DNA from 2 places in the Diaphorobacter ruginosibacter genome. Region 2 is predicted to be linked to the other one. Evidence: riboswitches for the same ligand, from Rfam matches in the RefSeq annotation. Region 2 holds a riboswitch; the other holds the start of a gene.
The links. Region 2 has a riboswitch for cobalamin ahead of cobW (cobalamin biosynthesis protein CobW). Riboswitches for the same ligand answer to the same signal wherever they lie in the genome.
Positions count from the first base shown of each region.

Region 1: it holds a riboswitch for cobalamin, as region 2 does, so the genes downstream of both, H9K76_RS11675 (TonB-dependent receptor) here and cobW (cobalamin biosynthesis protein CobW) in region 2, are expected to answer to the same signal.

Region 1 covers NZ_CP060714.1:2,590,299-2,597,962, forward strand. Annotated here, with positions in the region: gene H9K76_RS11635 (2-hydroxymuconic semialdehyde dehydrogenase) at 1-196, shown strand, start outside; gene H9K76_RS11640 (alpha/beta fold hydrolase) at 177-1,058, shown strand; gene dmpE (2-oxopent-4-enoate hydratase) at 1,065-1,850, shown strand; gene dmpH (2-oxo-3-hexenedioate decarboxylase) at 1,874-2,662, shown strand; gene H9K76_RS11655 (2-hydroxymuconate tautomerase) at 2,756-2,947, shown strand; gene H9K76_RS11660 (DUF1294 domain-containing protein) at 3,262-3,555, shown strand; gene H9K76_RS11665 (AraC family transcriptional regulator) at 3,577-4,374, opposite strand; gene H9K76_RS11670 (pyridoxamine 5'-phosphate oxidase family protein) at 4,471-5,157, shown strand; cobalamin riboswitch at 5,263-5,506, shown strand; gene H9K76_RS11675 (TonB-dependent receptor) at 5,658-7,664, shown strand, end outside.
Region 2 covers NZ_CP060714.1:1,839,971-1,847,634, reverse strand. Annotated here, with positions in the region: gene cobN (cobaltochelatase subunit CobN) at 1-3,331, opposite strand, end outside; gene cobW (cobalamin biosynthesis protein CobW) at 3,362-4,411, opposite strand; cobalamin riboswitch at 4,783-5,072, opposite strand; gene H9K76_RS08460 (TetR/AcrR family transcriptional regulator) at 5,166-5,789, opposite strand; gene H9K76_RS08455 (arabinose transporter) at 5,880-7,103, shown strand; gene H9K76_RS08450 (siderophore-interacting protein) at 7,096-7,664, shown strand, end outside.

The DNA.
Region 1 (7,664 bases), 750 kb from region 2:
CTGGACACGCGACGTGGCCCGCGCCCACCGCGTGGCTCAGCGCATGAATGTCGGCACCTCGTGGGTGAACAGCTGGTTCCTACGCGACCTGCGCACGCCGTTCGGCGGAGCCAAGCAATCGGGCATCGGGCGCGAAGGCGGCGTGCATTCGCTGGAGTTCTACACGGAGCTGAAGAATGTCTGCATCAAGCTCTGACGCCGTGCTCGAACGCAACCCCGAGGTGGCCGCGAGCATCGATGCCGCGGGCATCCGCACCAATTACCACGACATGGGCAGCGGCGACCCCGTGCTCTTGATCCACGGCTCCGGCCCCGGCGTGTCGGCCTGGGCCAACTGGCGGCTGGTGATGCCTGCGCTCGCACGGCGGGCGCGCGTGATCGCCCCCGACATGGCGGGCTTCGGCTACACCGAGCGCCCGCAGGGCTTCCCCTACGGCATGGATGCGTGGGTACGGCAGGCCGTGGGGCTGCTCGACGCGCTGGGCCTCGAGCGCGCCGACCTCGTCGGCAATTCGTTCGGCGGCGGGTTGGCGCTGGCGCTCGCCATCCGCCATCCCGAGCGCGTGCGCCGCCTCGTGCTCATGGGCAGCGTCGGCGTGCCCTTCACGCTGACACCGGGCCTCGACGCGGTGTGGGGATACGAGCCGTCGATCGACGCGATGCGCCGACTGCTCGACATCTTCGCGTACGACCGCGGGCTCGTGAACGACGAGCTCGCGCGCCTGCGCTATGAGGCCAGCGTACGGCCGGGATTCCACGAATCGTTCTCCGCGATGTTCCCCGCCCCGCGCCAGCGCTGGGTCGATGCACTGGCGAGCCGCGAGCAGGACATCCGCCGCCTCCCGCACGAGACACTGATCGTGCACGGCCGCGAGGACCGGGTGATCCCGCTCTCCAACTCGATCACGCTTGCCGACTGGATCGCGCGCTCGCAGCTGCATGTCTATGGCCGCTGCGGCCACTGGACCCAGATCGAGCACGCGGCGCGCTTCGCCACGCTCGTCGGCGAGTTCCTCGCCGAAGCCCGGGACAACGAACCCCTGCCCTTCACCGGCTGATACACCATGACCACATCCCTTCCCCTGCAAGCCCTGGGCGACGAACTGTACGAAGCGCTCAAGGGCAACCATGTGCTCGATCCCCTCAGCACACGCCACCCCGGCATCACCATCGACGATGCCTACGCCATCCAGCAGCACATGCTGGCACGCCGGCTTGCTGCGGGCGAGCGCGTGATCGGCAAGAAGATAGGCGTCACCTCCAAGGCCGTGATGGACATGCTCGGCGTGTTCCAGCCCGACTTCGGCTGGCTCACCGACGGCATGGTCTACAACGAGGGCGAGGCGGTTCCCGCAAGCAGCCTCATCCAGCCCAAGGCCGAGGGCGAGATCGCATTCGTGCTCAAGAAGACGCTCAAGGGCCCGGGCATCACCGCCGCCGACGTGCTGGCCGCGACCGAGGGCGTGATGGCCTGCTTCGAGATCGTCGACTCGCGCATCCGCGACTGGAAGATCAGGATCCAGGACACCGTGGCCGACAACGCGAGCTGCGGCGTGTTCGTGCTCGGCGACCGGCTGGTCGATCCACGCGACGTGGACCTGGGCACCTGCGGCATGGTCCTCGAGAAGAACGGCGAGATCGTCGCCACCGGCGCAGGAGCCGCAGCGCTCGGCCACCCCGCGAACGCGGTCGCCTGGCTTGCCAACACGCTCGGCGCCCACGGCATTGCGCTCGAGGCGGGCGAAGTCATTCTCTCGGGCTCGCTTGCCGCCATGGTGCCCGTGAAGGCCGGCGACAACCTGCGCGTGACCATCGGCGGCATCGGCGGCTGTTCGGTGCGCTTCGTTTGAAAAGAACAGTTGGAGAAACACCCATGGCACTCGATGCAAAAACCCTGGACCGTCTCGCGGAACACCTCGAGACCTGCGAGCTCGAAGCGCGCGACACACCCAAGATCACCGACGAACATCCCTCGATGGACTGGGATGACGCCTACGCGATCCAGAACCGGATCCTCGCGCGCAAGACGGCCCGCGGCGCCCGCCCGATCGGCTACAAGGCCGGCCTCACCTCGCATGCGAAGATGAAGCAGATGGGCGTCGAGACACCGGTGTTCGGCTTTCTCGCGGACTATTTCAGCGTGCCCGAGGGCGGCACGGTCAGGACCTCCGAGCTCATCCACCCGAAAGTCGAGCCGGAAATCGCCTTCGTGCTCAAACGCGCGCTCAAGGGTCCGGGCTGCCATATCGGCGACGTGCTGGCCGCGACCGACTTCGTGCTACCCGGCATCGAGGTCATCGACAGCCGCTACCGGGACTTCAAGTTCGACCTGAAGAGCGTGGTGGCCGACAACACGTCGGCATCGCGATTCGTGGTCGGCGGCCGCCCACGGCCCCCGCACGAGGTGGACCTGCGCACGGTCGGCATCGTCCTGGAGAAGAACGGCGAGCCGGTCGCCATGGGCGCGGGTGCTGCCGTGCTCGGCCACCCTGCGGCGGCGATTGCGATGCTCGCCAACCATCTCGGCAAGAGCGGCCAGGAACTGCCCGCCGGCAGCCTGATCCTGTCGGGCGGCGTGACCGAAGCCGTGGCCGTCGCGGCCGGCGACAACGTCTGCCTGCGCGTGCAGGGCATGGGCAGCGTGTCGCTGCGCTTCACCTGACGCACCGCCACGCGCAACCGTGGCGTACCCATCTACCGCCCCGGCATGCAAGCCGGGCGCGGCCTCCTCCGTTTCAACTCAAGGATCACCCGCATGCCATTCGCCCAAATCTACATGATCGAAGGCCGCACCGAAGAACAGAAGAAGGCCGTGATCGAAAAGGTCACCCAGGCGCTGGTGGATGCCGTGGGCGCTCCCGCCGCCAATGTGCGGGTCTGGATCCACGACGTCCCCAAAGAGAACTGGGGCATCGCCGGTCAAAGCGCCAAGGAGCTCGGCCGCTGAGGTTCCGATTGAGCCTGGACCGATCCTGCCGTGACGCTGCCTTGTTCCCGTTCTTCGCACCTATACTCGGGCGGCGCATGCGGCAGGCCTTTCTGCCTGCCTGCCGCTCAGTGTCCAACCTGTCGGTCCGGCCGCCAGTTAGTCAGTCATCCTCCAGAAAACATCCTCATGCGCAAACAGGGAACGATCCGCCGCCATAGGGACGTATCGGCAGCCCCGGCCGCCGGCAGCGGCCTCTTCAAAATCCTGCTGGCGGCCTGGGTGGTGCTGATGGTCTTCGGCCTGTGGCAGGGCGACATGGCCCCCTCCTCGCCGTGGGCGTGCCGCTCCTCAATCTCATCACCTTTCTGGTGTACCGTCACGACAAGAAGGCGGCCGAAACGGGTCGCTGGCGCATCAGCGAGCGCACCCTGCACCTGCTTTCGCTGGCCGGCGGCTGGCCTTCGGCCTGGTTCGCGCAGCAAACGCTGCGGCACAAGTCATCCAAGCGAGAATTTCGCGTGGTCTACTGGGTCACGGTGATCGGCAATCTGGTGCTCCTCGGCATGCTGATTCTGCTGCCCGAATCCGGCGGCGGGATGGGGGCGCTGCTGCGGTCGCTGCGCTAGGACACAGCCGTCCGCGGAGGACTACAGCGCGCGCGCACGCAACCGATAGCTGGCGGGCGTCTGTCCGAAAGTACGGCGAAACAGGCCGATGTAGGCGCTGACGCTGGCATAGCCCAGATCCAGCGCAATGGCGGTGACGCTCATGCCCTCGGCCAGCATCTCCAGCGAGCGCAGCAGGCGCACGCGCTGGCGCCAGCTGGTGAAATTGAAGCCAGTCTCGGTGACGAACCTGCGGCTCAGGGTACGCGAACTGATCGCGCCAAAATCAGCCCAGTCCTCCATGTCGCGTGGGTCGGCCGGGTTGGCCATCAGCGCCCGGGCAATGCGCTGGAGACGGGCGTCCCGGGGAAACGGCAAGCCGAACTCCTCCACAGGCAGGCCACGTATTTCATCGAGGACCACGGCACAGATGTGCAGTTGCGCCTCGCTGGGTGACACGGCGGCCTCCGGCGTCAGGCTCGCCAGCCGCAGCACGGCTTCGCGCAGCAGCCCCGACACGCGGATGGTGCACGGCTGCTTGGGCAGGCTGGCACAGGCGGCCTCGGCGATATAGGCGCTCCAGCCATGGTACGGGCCATACGATCGCCCCGAATGCGCGTGGTGCGGCGGAATCCAGACGGCATGGATGGCCGGAACGATCCAGACACCTTCATCCAGATGAACGGAGATCAAGCCCTTGATCGAGCCGAACAGCTGGCCGCGCGCATGCCGGTGCGTCTCGGAAGACAGCTCCTGTTCCAGCACGCGAGTGGCCGCCATGACGCTGGGGCCGTCGGCGGAATCCATGTAGGCCCCCAGTACGTGCATCAGGTCGGGCATGGCGGATTTGAGATATTCATTGGCTGAAAAATTCTACATCCGCCAGATCCGCGAGGCTTACGCTCGGGGCGTACTGACCTCCGACAAGATTTTTCCATGCCCTCTTCCAACGACTCCAACAACTCGAACAACTCCTCGCACCCGGCGACGCGCCCGATACCCGACCCGAACCTCGTCGACCTGGACGCCCTGTACGCGCCACCGACACTGCGGATTCAGCAGGGTGTGCTCCCACGCCTCGCAGACTTCCACAAGGCCTATCTCGCCCAGGCGACCTTCTTCTGTCTTGCTACCGGGGATGCCAGCGGCCTGGATGCCTCCCCTCGTGGCGGCCCTGCCGGCTTTGTGCATGTCCTGGACGAGCAGACCATCGCCTTCGCGGACTGGCCCGGCAACAACCGCATCGCATCGCTGCGCAACCTGCAGCAGGACGACCGCCTGGCGATGCTGTTTCTTTTCCCGGGTCTCGACGTGTTCATGCGCATCAATGGTCGCGGCCGGATCTCCACCGACAGGGATCTGCTGAACGAACTGCACGAAGGCACCAAGGTGCCCAAGACCGCCACCGTGGTCCGCATCGATGAAGTGCTGTACCACTGCGGCCGCGCCATTCACCGCGCGGGGCTGTGGAACAGCGAAGGCCATCCGGACCGCCACCAGCTTCCGACAGTGGGACAGGTCATGGCAGGCATCGCCCGCCTGCGGGGCGACTCGCTGGCTCCCGAGCAGGTCACGCAGGCGGATGAGCACTACGCGCACGTTGTGCGGCAGGAGCTTTACTAGAACCGGAGGCCGGCTCCTGCCGTGCTGGCCGGGCCCAAGCGATCGCTACGATATACTTTGTAGCGAATTGACGGTGGATTGTCGGCACGCTCGTTGACAGGCCGCCTTCAATTTCATGCAACAGGTGCCCGGATTGAAGTCCGGGTTAAACGGGAACAGGGTGCAAAGCCCTGGCTGCCCCCGCAACGGTAAGCAGATCAAACCGACTCAAGGCTCTTGCAGTGCAGGAGCCAGCCACTGGTGCTCTACGTGGCCTCTCACGAGGTGTGCGGCAGCACTGGGAAGGCGAGCGGCAGGCTTCTCCAAGCCATCTGTCAGCCCGGATACCGGCCTGTTGAGCGCTGTGCGGCAGAGTTCCATCCTCTCCCGCCAGCATCTGCAACGACCGTCTGCGGGGAGCAGCGTGACGGCAACAAGCCAGTGACAGTCCCGGCCAACGGTCGGCCCGATGTCCCGGCATGATCTCGTCACCAGCAGGCAGGCGGCCAGCACCACTGACGATGATGAACCATTTCACCTTGCCCGCCGTACTGATCGGCCTGGCACCCGCCGCTCTGGCCATGGCCGCAGAGCCCACCCCCGAACCCACGCAGGCGAGCCCGTCGCGTGCCGAAGCCCCGGCACAATTGCCGACCGTCCATGTGACGGACTCCGCCGAAGACCGCCCGGGCCTGTCGAAGGCCACCGTTTCAGGCAGCCGCACCGGCCTTGCCACGCTCGATCTGCCGGCAAGCCTGGATTCCGTGGATGAACAGACCTGGCAGGAACGCGGGGACAGCCGCATGGCCGACATCATTGGCCGCACGGTCGGCATGACGCCGCTGTCCGCCACCAGCTACAACAGCCTGTCTTTCAGCACACGAGGCTTCACGGGCACCAACTCCGTGGGGATTGCCGAGGATGGAATACGCCTGGGCGTGGCCTCCACCACCACGCCGTATCCGGCCAACAGCTGGGGCTATGAACGCGTGGAAGTGCTGCGCGGACCGGCCTCCATCGTCTATGGAACCGGTACCACGGGCGCCACCGCCAATGTCGTGCGCAAGCAGCCCACGCGCGAGACAGTGCGCGAGGTGCTGCTCGGCACGGGCTCCCACGGCACGGCCAAGCTGGGACTGGGCATGGGTGGCGCATTGAGCGACACCCTGACCTACCGCTTGGATGCCTATGGCCACCGCACCGATGGCGAGCATGACATGGCCCGGGCCAGTGGCGGCAAGCTGATGAGCACGCTGCGCTGGCAGCCCACGTCGGCACTGCGCCTGGAGTTGCTGGCCGACGTGAGCGACGAGAAGCCCGCGCGCTACTTTGGCACGCCCACAGTCAACGGACGCATCGTTCCCGAACTGCTGGGGCGCAACTTCAACACCGACGACAGCGATATCCGCATCAAGGACCGGCGCGTGCGCGGCCGCATGCTGTACGAGGTCAACGACTGGTTGAGCCTGAGCAACGAGCTCTATCATTTCAAGGCGGACCGCTATTGGCGCAACATCGAGGCCTACCGCTACGACCCTGCGGCACAGACCATCAGCCGTGGGGACTACCTGGAGCTCTCCCACGATCTGGAGCAGACCGGCAACCGCCTGGAATCCAGGATCAAGGCCGGAGCCCATCAGCTGGCGGTGGGCTGGGAGGCCAACCGCGCGCGGTTCCGCTACGCAGGAAACTCGGACAGCCGCACGGTCACGCGCCCCATTGGCGACACAGGCATCGTGCCCTGGGACAGCCCAAGCGCCATGGTGCCCCGCTTTACGACCGAAGCCACCACGCACGACTTCTATGCCGAAGACGCCTGGACGCTCAGCGACCGCTGGCTGCTGCTGGCGGGGTTGCGCCGCGACCTGACGGACTTCAGCCGCAACGACCTGATCGGCAGCGGTTCATTCGACAAGACCCTTGGCGGCACCGCCTGGCGCCTCGGCCTGACCCACAAGCTCAGCGCACAGACCAGCCTGTACGGACAGGTCTCGCAAGGCCACGACCCGGTCACCAACGTCCTGACGCTGAATCTGGCCAACCGCGACTTCAAGCTCACCACGGCACGCCAGGCCGAGGTCGGCATCAAGCAGCAGTTCGGCGAGGGCCGCGGCGAATGGACGGCTGCCCTGTACCGTATCGAGAAAAAGGACATCATCACCCGCGACCCGAACAACAGCCAGGTATCGGTGCAAGGCGGCAAGCAGCACTCCCAGGGCCTGGAGCTGAGCGCGGTGACGCGCCTGTCACCCCACTGGCGCCTGGAAGGCAACTATGCCCTGGTCGACGCCAAATATGACGAACTGATAGAGGCAGGCGGAGCCGATCGCTCCGGCAAGCGCCCGCCGAATGTGGCACGGAACACCGCCAACCTGTGGGCGCACTACACCACCCACAGCGACCTGGGCCGCTGGCAGGCCTCGCTGGGCGCGCGCGCCGTGGGCCAGCGCTTTGCCGACAACGCCAACACCGCAACCAGCCCAGGCTATACCGTATGGGATGCTGCCCTGAGCTGGCGCCCCGGGCCT
Region 2 (7,664 bases):
GGACCCCTTCCGCGTCCTGGCCATAGGCATAGGCGCTCCACTGCACGTAGGCATTCGCAAGGTCCGCGTCACTCTGCCAGCCACCGGTCTGGAACAGCCCCTGCAGCCCCGATCCGTAGTGCCCCGGCGGCGCGCCGAACACGCGCCAGCTTGCCTGCCGCAGCGCCATGGCGTCGTCCATGCCGGCCTCCCCGAGCTGCGCTGCCTCGCGCAGGATGCGTGCCCGGATCGGATTGTCCTGTTTGTCTTCGCCATCGAGCGCGGCCACGGCCTGCACGGCCGCGTCGAACATCTGCACCACGCCGGGAAAGGCATCGCGGAAGAAGCCCGAGATGCGCAGCGTCACGTCCACGCGCGGACGGTGCAGGCCCACGCAGGGAATCACCTCGAAGTCCACCACCCGGTGGCTTCCAGGCGCCCAGCGGGGCCGCACGCCGATGAGTGCGAAGGCCTGGGCCACATCGTCGCCCCCCGTTCGCATGGTGGCCGTTCCCCAGACCGACAGGCCCAGCGTGCGCGGATAGTCGCCATGCTCCTGCAGATAGCGCTCGATCACGCGCCGGGCTGCCTGTTCGCCAAGCTCCCAGGCGGCCTGGGTCGGAATGGCCCGTGTGTCGAGCGTATAGAAGTTGCGGCCCGTCGGCAGCACATCGGGGCGCCCGCGAGAAGGTGATCCGCTCGGCCCCGGCGGCACGAACCGGCCCTCCAGTCCGCGCAGCAGCTGCCGGATTTCCTCATCGCCGCAGCGATCGAGCGCGGGCGCGAGCTGTGTCCGGACATGCTCCAGTGCAGCCCGCGTTCGCGGCCATTGACCGAACGGGTGCTCCCCCGCCTTGCCGGCCTCCTCGATCACACGCGCGGCAAGCAGTTCCAGCCGCTCGCGCGTGTCGCCCTCGTGCCGCCAGGCATCGCCGCTGACGTCCTGCAGCACCTGAGGCCTGGGGCCCTGCCATGCACGCGCGGGCTCCATGCGCAAGGGGTCGAAAGCACTGGCACCAGTGGCGTCTCCATCGGCCGGCGCATCCGCCAGCAGGTCATCGGCCAGCGCCTGCAGCAGGCTCCGGCCCTGCGCGGAGGGATAACGCGCGAGTGCCAGCAGGGTATCGCGCCGCTGCACGCCCCGGGGCGACATGCCGAACACATGCAGGCCGTCGCGGATCTGGGTTTCCTTGAGTTCACAGAGGTAGGCATCGATGCGCTCGAGCAGCGCGTCGTCCGCGTCCCCGGCATCGCCGGCCCCTGCGGAGCTGCCCTCGGCCATGTCCTCCAGCAGGTGCTGCTGGCGCACCAGAGCGAGGATCTGCCTGCGCAGCAGCTCCGCCCGGCGCAGATCGACCAGCAGCGCGTCGTAGTATTCATCGACGAGCCGCTCCAGATCCTGCAGCGGCCCGTGGTTTTCCGCGCGCGTGAGCGGCGGCATGAGATGGTCGATGATCACGGCCTGGCTGCGGCGCTTGGCCTGCGCGCCTTCGCCGGGATCGTTGACGATGAAGGGATAGAGGTGCGGCAGCGGCCCGAGGATCGCATCGGGCCAGCATTGCGCGGACAGCGCGAGGCTCTTGCCCGGCAGCCACTCCAGGTTGCCGTGCTTGCCCACATGCACCAGTGCATCGACACCCCACACATCGCGCAGCCAGAAATAGAACGCGAGATAGCTGTGGGGCGGCACCAGCTCTGCGTCGTGGTAGCTCGCGTAGTCCTGCGCGCCCATGCCCCTTCCGGCGTCCGCCAGCGCTCGCGCTGGCTGGATGCCCACGAACACCGTGCCCAGCCGCAGCCCGGCAATCATGAAGCGCTGCTGACGCAATGCGGGATCAGATTCGGGCGGTCCCCAGCGCGCGTTGATGGCATCGGCCATGCCCGGCGCCAGCTCCGCGAGCCGCGCGAGGTAGTCGGCGAGCGGGTAGCTTTGCCATGCCGCGCGCAGCGGCCACTGCGCGGGATCGTTGGCGATGCCTTGGGTCAGGGTTTTCATGAGCGCATCGCCGCTGGCGGGCGCATCGTCGCTCACCCCATAGCCCTCGGATTTCAGCGCACGGAGAATGTGAATGACGGACTCTGGCGTGTCCAGCCCCACGCCGCTGCCGATCCGTCCCTCGCTGCCCGGGTAGTTGGCAAGCACCAATGCCAGCCGCTTCTCGGAGGCAGGCTTGGTGCGCAGCGCACACCAGCGCGCTGCGAGCTCGGCCACGAAGTCCACGCGGTCGGGCTCCGGCTGGTAGGCCACCACGTCGGTCTGCGTGTAGGGGCAGCGGTGCGACAGGCCCTTGAAGCTCACCGCCCGCGTGATGATGCGGCCGTCGATCTCTGGCAGCACGATCTGCATGGCGATGTCGCGCGGGCGCAGGCCCTGGCTGTCCTCCAGCCAGTCTTCACGATTGCCGCCGCTGGCGATCACCTGCAGCACGGGAGCATCGCCCGCGAGCGACTGCCCCTCGCCAAGTGCCGAGAACGCGGTGGTGTTGAGCACCAACTGCACGCCATGCGTCTCGCACAGGCCCTGGAATGTGGAGAGGCACAGCGCGTCCTTGAGCGAATCCAGCGCCACGGGCAACGGATTCATTCCGCGCTCGCTCAGCGCCAGCGCCATGGCGTCGAACGCCGCCGTGTTGCCGGACAGCAGGTGGGCGCGATAGAACACCAGTGCCACCACGGGGGCCCCGGGTTGCCATACAGCTTCGAGGTCATCGATGCCGACAACCGAATGGCCCGTGGTGTTGCCTGGCGTGTTGCCTGGCTCGTTGCCGGGTGCCTGGCGAGAGACAAGTCCTTGCGGAACATGCACGGCCACCTGCGGCAGGCCGCGCGGCGGTGCGGGCTCCGCGCCGAACTGCAGGCCATGGAAGGCCGCGGCCTGGACGAAGGCCCGGGCATTCGCGGCACCGCCCGAACGCAGATACTGCCACAGCAGGCGGCAGATGGGCAGCGGCAGGGTGCTGTGCTCCAGCAGCCGCAGGTCTTCCTGCAGGTCGCCCGAGAACATCGCCAGATGCTGGCCGCGCTCGCGCGCAAGCGCCGCGATCTGCTGCACGCCATAGGGCCACGCGGATTCCGAACCGAGGTGATCCACCACCACCACGCGCGCATGGCGCAGCACCTCGTCCACATAGAGATCGAGGGATGCGCTCTGCCGCAGGTGCAGCAGGTTGGCCAGGCGCACCTGGGGAAACTCCGGTGACTCCTGCGCCATGCGGGCACAGGCCTGTGCGAGCAAGGCCAGCGTGGTGTCCGCGGAGCTGAGGATCACGATGTCCGCCGGCGTCTGGTCCAATCGCGTGACAACGCTTTCGTCCTCTACGAATCCTCCCGGGCGGGTACTGAGCAAATGCATGGACTGTTCCTGCTTGTCTGGAAGGCCGACTCAGGCCTCGACGCCGGCAAGGCCCGCGCGCAGCGCCTTCTCGTCCAGGTCCTGGCCGATGAACACGAGGCTGGTGCGGCGCTCTTCACCGGTGCGCCACGCGCGGTCGAAGTGCGAGTCGAGCCGGCGGCCCACGCCCTGCAGCAACCACCGCATCGGCTTGCCCGGAATGTCGGCAAAGCCCTTCACGCGCAGGATGTTGTGCTCGCCCACCAGGCGGTTGACGGCCGCCAGCAGGCGATCGCGGTCCACGGGAGGCAGGTCGACCACGAAGGAGTCGAACTCGTCATGGTCGTGGTCTTCCTCGTGGTCGTGGTGGCTGGTGCGCTGGTCGATCGTGGCCTCGGCCGCCTTGCCCAGGCCCAGCAGCACATCGAGCGGCAGTCGGCCATGGTCCGCATGCACGATCTTCACCTGTGGCGACAGTTCCTCGCGCACCAGCGCCTGCACCCGGGCCAGGGCCTGCTCGTCCACGCCATCCACCTTGTTGAGCACCACCAGGTCGGCCGCGCTCAACTGGTCCTCGAAGAGCTCGTGCAGCGGCGATTCATGATCCAGGTTCGGATCCGCGCGGCGCTGCTCGTCCACGGCCTCGGGGTGGGCCGCAAACTGACCGGCAGCGGCGGCGGGCGTATCGACCACGGTCACGACGGCATCCACCGTGAAGACGCTCGCAATCTCGGGCCACTGGAATGCCTGCACCAGGGGCTTGGGCAGGGCCAGGCCCGAGGTTTCGATGAGGATGGCGTCGAGCTGGCCGCGCCGTTCGGCGAGCTGCTTCATCACGGGGAAGAATTCCTCCTGCACGGTGCAGCACATGCAGCCGTTGGCCAGTTCGTAGAGCGCGCCCTCCACCGGCGCCCCGCTCTCGTCGCAACCGATGCCGCAGCCCTGCAGGATTTCCCCGTCGATGCCCAGCTCGCCAAACTCGTTGACGATGACGGCGATGCGCCGGCCGTCGGCGTTATCCAGGATGTGGCGCAGCAGCGTGGTCTTGCCGCTGCCGAGAAAGCCGGTGACGATGGTTGCGGGGATCTTGGCGGTGTTCATGCGATGCGCTCCAGGATGGAGAAGGTTCCGAGAGGACCGATCGCCCAGCACCCCGGCGACCGGCGCGTATGCATGGCAGAAAGCGGGAGGCATGCGGCGCGCAGCGAATCCTGCGCGCCTCGACGAACATGCGCGGGCGCCGTGCCTGCGTTCATGTGCGCCTCCCGGATCCCGCCTCGCCCACCCGCGAAGCCGTCGGAGTCATCGAACGATGAGTCATCAATACACACCGCAGGCGCGCCGTTCCGGGAAAAGGCCTTGAAGACAAGCATCACGGTGGCACAGGCGTCATGCCGAGCAGGGATGACGGTGGCCAACCGGACCGCATGCGCAGGCCCGCCCGGACACGCACTCTCCCGCGGCGTCCGAAGCGAAGCAAAGGCCGGTATCCGGGCTCGCAAGACGCCGGGCATGTCTGCTACCGGCCCGGTTCCGCGCCTTCCCACGTCTTGTCAGAGGTTGACGACGCAGTGACCACGAGCCCGCGCGGCATGGTTTCCATGCTTCGCGCGGCCCATTCGGGAACCTTGGCTTGCTTACCGTTGCGGGGGCAGCGCAGGCCTTGCGAGGCGCCATGCGGCGTCGCTCACCTGCTTCCCGTTGAACCCGATTGAATGCGCATGCAGGGCATGCTGGCAGTCGTTCAGGCACCTTTGCATCGGCGCGGGTCAGGCGCGGAACATGCCGCGATCCAACCCGCCCGGGCATTATCGTGCAATTCTCCCGTGGCGCGAGAAAGCCGGACGCCCCTCGCCTACCTTGGCGGTCCGCCGCACAGGTAGCGGACCAGCATCTCCACGATCGCCTCCTCCACCTTCTCGATCGGGTGCGGTGCGCCCGGAGGAATCACCGCGGCATGGATCAGCGACTCCATGGTCTGCAGCGCAACCCAGGCCGCCAGCCCCAGGTCCTGCTGCGTCACTTCGTGCCGATGCTCCTCCAGCAGCCGTTGGATGCGGTGGTGAATGCTCTGGTCCGCCTGGCTCTGGTCCGATGGTGCATCGAAGAACGGAAACTCCTTCTCCAGCACCTGGTGCAACTGGGGCGCGACCCGGTGCGCGGCCAGCCACGCGTGGACGATGGCGGCCAGCTGGCCCCGCAGGTCCAGCGACGACGCGCTCGCGAGGACAGTCTCCATCGCGGCATGCATCTCGACCGCATGCCGCTCGTGCAGCGCCGTGATCAGCGAGTCCTTGTTGGGGAAGTACTGGTACACGGAGCCGACGCTGACGCCCGCGCGCTCGGCCACTAGGTTGGTGTTGGTGGCGGCGTAGCCGCGCTCGCTCAAAACGCGAGCCGTGGCTTCCAGAATGGCATCGACCAGGGCCCTGGATCGGCTCTGGCGAGGGATGCGTCGTGGCTGGGGCAGTGCTGTCATGGGTCCGTCCTAACGCGAGTTTTCAACGTGAGCAATGACTCATATTATTCCAAATATCGAGCAAATGCTCATGTTTGGAGTGATGGATTCATGTCTTCCCGTTCTCGTACGACCACCACGGCCGCAGCGCCTCCGCCGCCCGCCGTCAACGTCTTTCTCAAGCTGCTGCCCATCACGCTGGCAGTGTTCATCGGTTTCCTCACCATCGGCCTGCCACTGCCGGTTCTTCCGCTGCATGTGCATGACGGACTGGGCATGAGCACGCTGGTGGTCGGCATCGTCATCGGTACACAGTTCGCCGCTGCCCTGCTGTCCCGTGCATGGGCCGGCAATCTGGCCGACACCCGCGGCTCCAAGCGCGCCGTGGTCACCGGTTTCCTGGTGGCATCCGGTTCGGGCGTGGCCTATCTGGCTTCGCTGGCTTTTCCCGGGTCACCGGAAACCTCCATCTGGGTCCTGCTGCTCGGGCGCGTGCTGCTGGGCTGCGGTGAAAGCCTGGTCGTGACCGGCGCCCTGAGCTGGGGCATCGGGCTCGTGGGCCCGCAGAACGCGGGCAAGGTCATGGCCTGGGTGGGCACCGCGATGTATGGCGCCTACGCGGTCGGCGCCCCGGCCGGGGTGGCTGTCAACAGCGCCTACGGGTTTGCCGGCATCTCCATCGCCGCTGCCGCCCTTCCCCTGCTCGCATGGGCGCTTGTCGCGAACGTGCGGGCCATCGCACCCACCGCCGTCCGCCGCACGCCGTTCTACAAGGTGCTGGGTGTCGTGGGCGGCGCGGGCCTCGGCCTGGCCCTCTGCAGCGTGGGCTTCGGCGTCATCACGGCCTTCATCGCCCTGCTGTTCGCCGCCCGTGACTGGGGCAATGCCTCCCTGGCGTTCACTGCTTTCGGGCTGGCCTTCATCGGCGCCCGCATCTTCTTCGGCCACCTGCCCGACAAGCTCGGCGGCGCACGCGTCGCCGCCGTCTGCGTGCTGATCGAAGCCGTGGGGCAGTTGCTCATCTGGGGTTCACACACGCCCGCCATGGCCTATGCCGGCGCGGCGCTGACCGGCTTCGGCTACTCGCTGGCATTCCCCGGCTTCGGGGTGGAGGCCGTGCGCCGCGCACCGCCGCAAAGCCGGGGCGTGGCCATGGGCGCCTATGTCGCGTTCCTGGACATCTCGCTGGGCATCACGGGCCCGGCCCTGGGTGCGGTGGCCGGCGCATGGAGCGTCGATGTGGTCTACCTGGTGGGGACCGTCGCCGTGGCCTCTTCGCTGCTGGTCGCCGTGCGCCTGCTGACAACCCGCCCTCAGGGAGCACACCATGCATGAAACAGACACCAAGCCGCGCAGGACACGCGCAACGGGCATCGTGCAGGCCGTCCGCAGCGTCACGCCTCACATGCGGCGCATCACCGTGGGCGGCGGCGAGATCGCCGAGTTTCTCAACACGGATGGCATCGACGAGCCGGCCGCATGGGTGAAGGTCTTCCTGCCGTCCGGCGAAGGCCGCGCCTACACCATTCGGCAGATCGACTTCAGGGCCGGCACACTGGACCTGGACTTCGTCCTGCACGGCACCACGGCCGACTCCGGCCCTGCCGCCCACTGGGCGTCCCAGGCGCGCGTCGGCGAACACATTGGTATCGCGGGCCCTCGCAGCGGCGGGTTCGTGCTTCCCGGCAACGCGCGCTGGGTGATGCTCGCGGGAGATGCCACGGCCCTGCCCGGCATCCAGAGCATTGCCAGCCGCCTGCCCGCCGACGTCAACGTCAAGGTCTACGCGGAGGCGCCGACTCCCGACGACCGGCAACCCATCGAGAGCCCGGCCAGGCTGCGCATCGAGTGGATCCATGCCCAGCCCGAACCCGGCCTGGGCCTGTGCCAGTCGCT